One region of the Mesocryomonas lacus genome, then DNA from elsewhere that is predicted to be linked to it. Evidence: predicted binding sites of a transcription regulator. Region 1 holds the regulator's gene; the other holds the start of a gene.
What was found. Region 1 encodes PhoB, which activates phosphate uptake and scavenging genes when phosphate is short. Its sites were predicted from a motif close to TGTCATNNANCTGTCAT; they were not measured.
Positions count from the first base shown of each region.

Region 2: ACZLZQ_RS20695 (DUF1868 domain-containing protein) is a predicted target of PhoB. The motif match lies at 3,510-3,526, and genes of this name have one in related genera.

Region 1 is NZ_JBUZWF020000003.1:724,972-730,096, reverse strand. Features, by position in the region: gene pstB (phosphate ABC transporter ATP-binding protein PstB) at 1-791, shown strand, start outside; gene phoU (phosphate signaling complex protein PhoU) at 910-1,647, shown strand; gene phoB (phosphate regulon transcriptional regulator PhoB) at 1,658-2,428, shown strand; gene ACZLZQ_RS13130 (alpha/beta fold hydrolase) at 2,458-3,354, opposite strand; gene ACZLZQ_RS13125 (DUF3297 family protein) at 3,697-3,942, shown strand; gene ACZLZQ_RS13120 (Ig-like domain-containing protein) at 4,116-5,125, opposite strand, start outside.
Region 2 is NZ_JBUZWF020000007.1:88,653-93,777, forward strand. Features, by position in the region: gene puuE (allantoinase PuuE) at 1-590, shown strand, start outside; gene alc (allantoicase) at 587-1,606, shown strand; gene ACZLZQ_RS20690 (ureidoglycolate lyase) at 1,606-2,106, shown strand; gene ACZLZQ_RS20695 (DUF1868 domain-containing protein) at 2,751-3,452, opposite strand; gene ACZLZQ_RS20700 (8-oxoguanine deaminase) at 3,715-5,052, opposite strand; gene ureG (urease accessory protein UreG) at 5,055-5,125, opposite strand, start outside.

The sequences.
Region 1 (5,125 bases):
CACTCAATAAAGGTCCCGCCGTGCATTCAAACCGTCCGATCAAGATGAAGGGCGAGAACGTCACCGTCCATTACGGTGGCAAGCAGGCGCTGCATGGCGTCAGCCTCGACGTCCAGGATCGCCAGGTCACCGCGCTGATCGGCCCGTCGGGCTGCGGCAAGTCGACCTTCCTGCGCTGCCTCAACCGGATGAACGACACCATCGACCACTGCAAGGTCGGCGGTCTCATCACCCTCGACGGCGAGAACGTCTACAACCCCGCCATCGACGTCGTCGAGCTCCGGGCCCGCGTCGGCATGGTGTTCCAGAAGCCTAACCCGTTCCCGAAGTCGATCTTCGAGAACGTCTCCTACGGCCCGCGCATCCATGGCCTCGCCAAGTCGAAGACCGATCTGGAAGAGATCGTCGTCACCAGCCTGCGCCGCGCCGGCCTCTATGAAGAGGTCAAGGACCGGCTCGACGAGGCCGGCACCGGCCTCTCCGGCGGCCAGCAGCAGCGCCTCTGCATCGCCCGCGCGATCGCCGTGTCGCCCGAGGTCATCCTGATGGACGAGCCCTGCTCGGCCCTCGACCCGATCGCCACCGCCAAGGTGGAGGAGCTGATCGACGAGCTGAAGCAGAACTACACGATCGTCATCGTCACCCATTCGATGCAGCAGGCGGCCCGCGTCAGCCAGGTCACCGCCATGTTCCATCTCGGCAACATCGCCGAGGTCGGCCCGACCGAGAAGATGTTCCAGAACCCGGACGACAAGCGCACGCAGGACTACATCACCGGCCGCTTCGGCTGAACCAGCCGGCCGCGCCCCAAGACGGGCGCGGCCGGCGTATCCAATGATCCGCATCGCCGGCCGCGACCCGAGAGTCCCGCGACGGCGGCTGCGCCCAACGAGAACAGGGAGACGAACCATGGACGAGCACATCGTCACGTCCTACGACGAGGAACTGAAGTTCATCGTCCGGCGCATTTCCGAGATGGGCGGCCAGGCGGAACGCATGGTCGAGCGCTCGGTCGCCGCGCTCATCAACAGCGACTGGGGCCTGGCCCAGTCGGTTGTCGCGGATGACCTGATGCTCGACGCCGCCCAGCGCGAGCTCGACGAACGCGCCATCATGACCATCGCCAAGCGTCAGCCAATGGCGCAGGACCTGCGCGAGATCGTCGGCGCGATCCGCATCTCCAGCGACCTCGAGCGCATCGGCGACCTCGGCAAGAACATCGCCAAGCGCGTCATCGCCGTGCACGAGCACCAGCAGCCGATCAAGCTGGTGCGTGGCATCGAGCATCTCTCCGAGCTCGCCATCGAGCAGCTGAAGGAAGTGCTTGACGCCTATGCCAGCCGCGACCACGTGCGCGCGCAGGCTATCCGCGAGGCGGATGAAGAGATCGACGCGATGTACACGTCGATCTTCCGCGAGTTGCTGACCTACATGATGGAAGATCCGCGCAACATCACCGCCTGCACGCATCTCCTCTTCAGCGCCAAGAACATCGAGCGCATCGGCGACCACGCCACCAACATTGCCGAGACCATCTACTACATCAAGACCGGTGAGCAGATGGAATCCGAGCGACCGAAGAGTGACACCACCCCGTCGATGACCGTCGGCGTGAAGGATTCCGGCCCGTCGACCGGAAACATGTAGGAACAGGCAGATGAACGCGCGCATCGTCGTCGTCGAGGACGAGGAGGCCCTGGGCGTCCTCCTCCGCTACAATCTCGAAGCCGAGGGCTACACCGTCGAGGTCATCGACAATGGAGACGAGGCCGATCTTCGGCTGAAGGAGCAGACGCCCGACCTCATCATCCTCGATTGGATGCTGCCTGGCATTTCCGGCGTCGAGATCTGCCGTCGGGTACGCGGCCGGCCGGCGACGGAACGGCTGCCGATCCTGATGCTCACCGCCCGCGGCGAGGAGAAGCAGCGGATCCAGGGACTGACGACGGGCGCCGACGACTACCTCGTCAAGCCCTTCTCGATGGCCGAGCTGATGGCCCGGGTGCGGAGCCTGCTCTGGCGCTCCAACCCGCAGAAGCTGTCCGACCATCTGACCGCCGGCGACATCAAGCTCGACCGCGCCAACCATCGCGCCTACCGCAACGGCCGCGAGCTGAAGCTCGGACCGACCGAGTTCAAGCTGCTGCAGTTCTTCATGATCTCGCCCGGCCGGGTGTTCTCGCGCGAGCAGCTGCTCGACGGCGTCTGGGGCCGCGACATCTATGTCGACGAGCGCACCGTCGACGTCCACATCGGCCGCCTGCGCAAGGCCATCAACCGCGGCCGCCAGCGCGACCCCGTCCGCACCGTCCGCGGCGCCGGCTACTCCTTCGACGAGCATTTCGCCGCCGTGGTGCCGACGTTGCAGCGTAGCGCCGACGACGAGGGCAAGATGGCGCTGGCCGAGCGTCAGGCAAGCGAGGGCTGACGCCGCAGTTTTAGGGAACGCAGCTCCGCTCACCCTCCGCCGCGAACCGCCGGACCAGCCTTGCCCGGTGACGGGTCCTTGAAATCCTGCAGGACCGTGCCGGCCTCGTCGGCCTGCAGGCTCGCGGCGCTGCCGGGGGCGTCGACGAAGGCGAGCACTGCCTCGGCGTAGCCGACCGGGTCCTCCAGCGGGGCGGAGTGTCCAACATTCGGGAGCAGCAGGAAGTGCGCGCCGGGAATGGCATTGGCGATCATCTCGGTATGCTCTCGGCTGATCGCCTCGTCGTGGTCGCCGATGACGATCATCGTCGGCACGGTGATCGAGGCCAGCTGCGCCAGCGTGAAGTTCGGCTCGTTCGCCCAGAGCGCGAAGATTTCGTCGTCGATGTTGTCGTAATGGCCGAGCGCCGGCAGCGCCTTGCCTTCCGCGATCGCCTTGCGGTTGGCGAGGGCGCCGTCGGGCGTCACGTTGGCGGCCTGGATGAACATCCCCGACAGCCGGTCGGGGTGGTGGATGGCGATGTCGAGGCCGATGATGCCGCCATCGCTCCAGCCGACCAGCGATACTTTCGGCAGCTTCAGGAGATCGAGGAGCTTTAGGTAGTCGCGCGCCATCAGGTGATAGGTGATCGGCTTCTTGTCGCGCGTCGAGCGGCCCTGCCCGCGGCTGTCGGCGACGATAACGAGGTGATGCGCCGAGAGCGTCGCGATCTGCTGCCGCCAGACGTCTCCGCTGGCAAGGCCTCCGGGGATCAGCAGGATCGGCGGCCCCTTGCCGTAGATCTGGTAGAACATCGAGATGCCGTCGACATGCGCAAAGCCTGAATCGCGTGGTTTGACGAGCTTCAGCCGCGCTTCGGCTGTCTGGACCCCACCCACGCTCATCGCCAGTGCCAAGGCGCAGAGCAATCCGACGATCCGTTTCATGGGCGGCTCCATGTCCAAATTTTCCCAATCCTGAGCGCTTGCGCGTTGCAGCACAAGCATTGGAAGCGTCGAAAGATCCGGCTTTCCGTGCCTCCGGCTCGGCGCTGCAGGGTCTTCAGGCAGGCGGACACTCTCCCGTCAAGCACGACTGCGTGAGCGGCTGCCGGGAGCGCGCCAGGGCATGGAGCGCCGAGGCGTATTGCAACAAGTGTTGGCGAAACCCCGCCAAGCTTGTATCTCCGGCGCAACGCATCAAAAGATGAGACGCTGGACATGACCGACACACCCAAGGCCGAGACCTCCGAGACGCCAGCCACCGAGACGGCCGAGCAGGCGGCACCGATGGCCGACATCGCCTTGCCCGACCGCCTTGCGGCCGATCCGTCGAGCCCGTTCCACAATCCTGAACTGCTGGCGATGGGGATCGGCGTCCGGTTCAAGGGCGTCGAGAAGACCAATGTCGAGGAATACTGCGTCAGCGAAGGCTGGATCCGCGTTCCCGCCGGCAATGCGAAGGACCGCCGCGGCAATCCGATGACGCTGAAGCTGAAGGGCCCGGTCGAGGTCTATCTGCGCGGCGAGGACTGAGGGCGCCGGCAAGGCGCTTTCCATCTTGGACTGCCGCACTTTGGGGCGCGGCAATCCGTCGAATGCGGTCCGACAGAGCACCGTGCGTCCCTGAGGGACACACGGTGCTCTGTCTTTTTTGTACTGACAGCATTTTTCCTTAATTGGGTAAGTCCAACCACTTGCGGGATGCTCTAGAAGCGGAGCGCGTTGTAGAGGTCGACAATGCCCTCGCCGATATCGGCAAGCTCGGCTCTCAGCTGCTGCGAGAACAGGGCGGCGCCCGCCGTCGTAGCCTCATCGCCCCGGAGGTTCTCCGTCACCGCCCCGCTGCGCACGTCGATGGTGATGACGCTCTGCGACACGGCCCCGTTCTCGTCCACCGCCTGGACTTTCAACGCGATCGTCTCGAGGCCCGCCGGTGGGTAGCCGAAGACGACGCCCCCGTTCTCAGACGACAGCCAGGCCGGCAGCGCGCGCCCGTCCGCCAGCGTCACCCGCGTTTCATGTCCGATCCGCGCGCCTTCGCGCGTCTCGCTTGCGGCCACCATCACGTAGAGGACGCCCTCGTTGATCGTGGTGTCGACGACGAAGGAGGTGCCGTCCCGTTGCGACAGCAGCTGCCCGATATCGGACCCGCCGAGAAAAGGCGCTGCGCTGAAGCTGTCGAGGCGGCCTCCTGTCTCGCTCCAGTCCGTCTGGGCCCGCACCGTGCGGGCGATCAGCTCGTCCGCCGGCATCCCGGCAAGGCCGTTGAGGTCCTGCATCGCGTCGATCGCGTTGTCGAGCGAGCGCTGCCCGACAGGCCCCGCATCGATGCTGCCAAGGCTGCCGACCGCCACCAGCACCTCGCCGTCGGCATCGACCGAGCGAACCGGCCGACCGATCGTCCTCAATGAAGCGTTCGCGTCCGGTCCGGGCGCGGGGACGTCGATATCGACCGTCACCGGTTCGGTGCGGCCAGGGCGAACGCCGATGGTCGCGCTGCCGGTGACCGTCGCCGTGCCATCGCTGACCGAGAAGCTGAAACTGTCGGAACCGGTATAGGCAGGCGTCGGCACGTAGCTGTAGCGGCCGTCCGGCGAAAGCGTCAGCGTGCCGTTCCGCGGCGCCTGCGTGACGGTGTAGACGAGCGGATCGCCATCGGGATCGAACCCGCCGAGCGTTCCGGTAGTCGGGCCGCCCGCCACCGCGTCGATGCGCA
Region 2 (5,125 bases), on a different contig from region 1:
CCAAGCCGGACGTCTGGGTCGCCAAGCGCATCGAGATCGCCGAGCACTGGCACACGCACTTCCCCTATTCCCCGGGCCTGCGGCCGAGCGCAATGGACCGCGAGGCCTTCGTCGCCCGCTTCGGCGGCGTGTTCGAGCACTCGCCCTTCGTCGCCGAACGCGCCTTCGACCGCGGTTTTTCGGCCGCGCACGACAGCGCGCCCGGCCTGACGGTGGCGATGCAGGCGGCCTTCCGGCGCTCCAGTGCCGACGAAAAACTCGCCGTGCTCAAGGCGCATCCCGACCTCGCCGGCAGACTGGCACAGGCGGGCGAACTGACGGCGGAATCGGCGGGCGAGCAGGCCTCGGCAGGGCTCGACCGCCTGACACTGGGAGACCGCGCCCGGTTCGAACGGCTGAACGCGGACTATGTCGCCCGCTTCGGCTTCCCCTTCATCATCGCGGTCAGGGGCCGCACGACGGCGGAAATCCTCGCCGCCTTCGAAACGCGGATCGCCAACGACCGCGACACCGAGCTCGGCACCGCCGCCCGCGAAGTCGAGACGATCGTGGCCATCCGCATAGCCAGCATTTTCGGAGAACAAGCATGAGCGAGCGTTTCATCACGGCCCCGGAGGCGCCAGAGGCCGCCGACCTCCTGCGGCGCACGATCGACCTCGCCCATCCCCGCCTCGGCACCGAGGTGACCTACGCCACCGACGACTTCTTCGCCGACAAGAGCCGGCTGATCGAGCCCGCAGTGCCGGTCTTCTACCCCGACCGCTTCGACGACCACGGCAAGTGGATGGACGGCTGGGAATCGCGGCGCAAGCGCGTGCCCGGCCACGACTTCTGCGTGGTGAAGCTTGGCCAGCGCGGCCGCATCCATGCCGTCGACATCGACACCGCCTTCTTCACCGGTAATTTCCCGCCCGAAGCGATGCTGGAGGCGGCCGACACGGTGGGCGAGCCCGGCGAGGCCGACTGGACGGTGCTGGTCGACCGGCGCCCGCTCGCCGGCAACAGCCACAACGTGGTCGAGACCGCGCCGGACCGCGCCTTCACCTGGCTGCGCCTCCACATCTATCCCGATGGCGGCGTCGCGCGGCTGCGCGTCTACGGCACGATCGAGAAGGACTGGAGCCTCGTCGCGCCGGACGTGGTGCTGGACCTTGCCGCGCAGGAGAACGGCGGCACGGCGATCGCCTGGAACGACGCCCACTACGGCGCCCCCGCCAACATGCTGGCGCCCGGCAGAGCGCCGGTGATGAGCGACGGCTGGGAGACGGCGCGCCGCCGCCGGCCGGGCAATGACTGGTGCGTCATCAAGCTCGGCCATGCCGGCACCATCGAGCGGATCCTGTGCGACACAAAACACTTCAAGGGCAATTTCCCCGACCGGTTCTCGCTGAAGGCGGCGCGGCTCGACGGCGATCCGTCTGCCGCGGAGATCGAGGCCGTGAGCGCCGGCTGGCCCGTCCTCCTGCCGGAGACGAAGCTTGCCGCCGATGCCGTCGCCGAGTTCACGGCGCCATCCGGCGCCGTGCCGGTGACGCATTTGAGGGTCGACATCTACCCCGATGGCGGCATCTCGCGGCTGCGGCTATTCGGCCGGAAGGCCGGCTAATGGCGGCCGTCATTCTCGACGTCCTGCCGCTGACCATCGAGGCCTTCGAGCCTTTCGGGCAGGTGATCGAGCCGGACAATGCCGAGGAGATCCGCCTGATCAACGGCGGCACCACGACCCGCTTCCACGACCTCGCCAAGGTCGACGTCGGCACCGAGGGCGGCCGGCCGCTCATCAACATCTTCCGCGGCAAGCCGTTCTCGCTGCCGGTCGAGATCGCGATGATGGAACGCCATCCGCTCGGCAGCCAGGCCTTCGTGCCGCTGCACGACCGGCCCTTCCTGATCGTCGTGGCCCCCGACGAGGGAGGCCGCCCCGGCCGGCCGCAGGCCTTCGTCGCCGAGGGCGGCCAGGGGGTGAACTACGCCCGCAACACCTGGCACCACCCGCTGGTCTCGCTCGACGTGATCAGCGATTTCCTGGTCATCGACCGCGGCGGGGACGGCGATAATCTGGAGGAGGCGTTCTACGAGGCTGCGTTCCGGATCGAGGCACTGTAAGCGGGGCGACTTGGCATAAGCCTCCGGTGGCCGTGTTGCGCAGAGATGCAAACCCCGACGGTCGTCATCCTCGCGCGCAGCGCGGGGACCCATGCCGCCGCGATGAAGCGCCAATTCGGTGCCGGAGCGGCAGCGCAACAGTCGAGGCATGGGTCCCCGGCCTTCGGCCGAGGATGACGAATCTGCGGGGATTGGCAGCGCGTATCCCCGGTGCCAGGCGCTGCCTCGCGGAACCGACAAGCGAGATTAAAGGCGCAAACCCCGACGGTCGTCATCCTCGCACGCAGTGCGGGGACCCATGCCGTCGCGGTGAAGCGCCAATTCTGCGCCGGAGCGGCAGCGCAACAGTCGAGGCATGGGTCCCCGGCCTTTGGCCGAGGATGACGAATCTATGGGGATTGGCGGCGCGCACCCCGGTGCCAGGCGCGGCATCACGAACCGACAAGCGAGATTAATGGCGCAAACCCCGACGGTCGTCATCCTCGCGGGAAGCGCGGGGACCCATGCCGCAGCGCTGAAGCGCCAATTCGGCGCCGAGGCGGCAGCGCCGCCGTTGAGGCATGGGTCCCCGGCCTTTGGCCGAGGATGACGACTCTGCGAGGGGGGCGACGCGCCAAAACCTATGCGACTTCCCGCCCTGCCCCTCACGCCAGGACCAGCAGTTCCTCGAAATGATTCATGTCGGCGAAGCGGCAGAAGGCCGGCGGGCGGAGTTCGAGCACCGGGGCGTCGCGCTGCAGGTTTGCCAGTTCGGCGTCCAGCATCTGCTGCCACGCCGACAGTTCGTCGTCCCGCAACCAGTCGATCATGTAGGCGAAGGTCATGTGGAAACGGTAGTCGTCGTGATGCCGATGGCGATAGCCGAACGGCACCGTCAGGGCGTCTCGCCAAGCACGCAGCACTGCCTCGTCCCGATCCGTGGCTCCCGCCAGTTGCAGGCCGTTCGGCGTCACGCCGACGACCGCGACGTCGAAGTCACCGCAGCCCGCAAACCCTTCTAGACGCCGGTGGTAGTCCTCGGTCAGTTCGGCGATGTCGGCATCGACAGGCTGGTCCTTGGGCCAGTAGGCGGGCGTTCGCCGGGTTTCCGTCAAGCCCTCGAACAGCGTCATGTGAAGGCTCTCGACCGCCGTGAAGGCGAGTTTGCCCGGCGGCGCGAACGCCATCAGCCGCGACCGTGCGGCCATCACCACTGCTGCCGACGGCGATCCCTCGACGAGATGGCAGACGACGGTATTGCCGTGCTCGGGCTGGAAATGGCCGTTGTGGTCGTAGCGGGACCCGAGGTGGGGCGGCGGTTCGGCATGGCTAGCGGCGCGGAATCGTTCGAGGTCGGGATAGGCCATGCCAGTCTCCGGAAAGTCCCAGCCGATCGGCGGGGTCGGCCGCGGTACACCCGTGACCCGACAGTCATGTGACAGGCCAATCAGAACGTGCACGGCGATCCCGCTGGCTTCTTCTCTCCTTCGGGGAGAAGGTCGCGGCAGCGGGATGAGGGGCGGCGCAAACCTTGCAGGCGCAAGCCCCCTCATCGGCCTGCCGGCCACTTCTCCCCGGAGGGGCGAAGAAGGCGGCGGCGGCGTTGCGGATTTCCGCCGCCGCCACCGTTCAGCCGAAGCGCGCTGCCGCGGCACCATGCTCGGCGCGCAGCCGTGCAACGTCGACGCCGCGCGGCATGCCGTCGACCACCCGCCAGTCGCCCCGGACCATCACCCGGTCCGCCCGCGTCGCGCCGCAGAGCACGAGCGCTGCGACCGGATCGTGCGCGCCAGAAAACCGCAGCTCGTCGAGCGTGAACAGCGCGAGGTCCGCCTGCCTGCCAACTTCGATGCGGCCGATGTCGCGGCGGCCGAGGCACGCGGCCGAGCCCTCGGTGCCCCAGCGCAGCACGTCGCGCGAGGTCACCGCCGCCGCCGACTGCGTGCGCAGCCGGCCGACCATCAGCGCATGGCGGGCGGATTCGATGAGGTTGGAGGCATCGTTCGAGGCCGAGCCGTCGACGCCGAGCCCGACCGGGCTGCCGGCGGCCATGAGGTCCTCGACCGGGCAGAAGCCGGAGGCGAGCACCGCGTTGGACGTCGGGCAATGGCAGATGCCGACGCGGTGGCGGCCGAGCCGGGCACATTCCTCGGTGGTGAAGTGGATGCCGTGCGCGAGCCAGGTGCGCGGGGTCAGCCAGCCGACCTCCTCGAGATAGTCGAGCGGGCGGTAGCCGAAAAGGCTCTGGCAGTAGTCGTTCTCGTCGCGGGTCTCGCCGAGATGGGTGTGCAGCCGGCAGTCCTCGCGCTCGGCAAGCTCGGCGCTCATCACCATCAGGCTCTTGGTCACCGAGAAGGGCGAGCACGGCGCGAGCGCGATCTGCAGCATCGAGCCTTCCGAGCGGTCGTGGTACTTCGCGATCAGGCGTTCGCTGTCGGCAAGGATCGTGTCCTCGTCCTGCACCACGCCGTCCGGCGGCAGTCCGCCATCCTTTTCGGACAGGTTCATCGAGCCACGGGTGAGCGTCACGCGGATGCCGAGGCTTGCGGCCTCCTCCGCCTCGATGTCGATGCCGTTCTCGAGGCCTTTCGGGAAGAGATAGTGGTGGTCGGCCGCCATGGTGCAGCCGGACATCAGGAGCTCGGTCAGCGCGAGCCGCACCGAAAGGCGGAAGGCGTCGGGATCGAGCCGCGCCCAGATCGGGTACAGGCTCTTCAGCCAGGGGAAGAGTTCCTTGTCCACCGCCGCCGGATGGGCGCGGGTCAAGGTCTGGTAGAAATGGTGGTGGGCGTTGACGAGGCCCGGCAGGACGACATGGCGCGAAGCGTCGAAGGTCTCGTCCACCGGTTGCGACGGCCCCGCCCCCGCCGGGACCAGTTCGACGATGCGGCCGTCCTCGACGACGAGCCCGCCCTCGGCGCCCTCGGCGAGGATGCCGAGGGGCTCCTTCAGGAACAGCCGCGCCATGGTCAGGCCGCCGCCGCGATGACGGGAAGGCCGCCTTGCGCCGCAAGGAAGGCGAGAATGTCGCCGAGCCCTT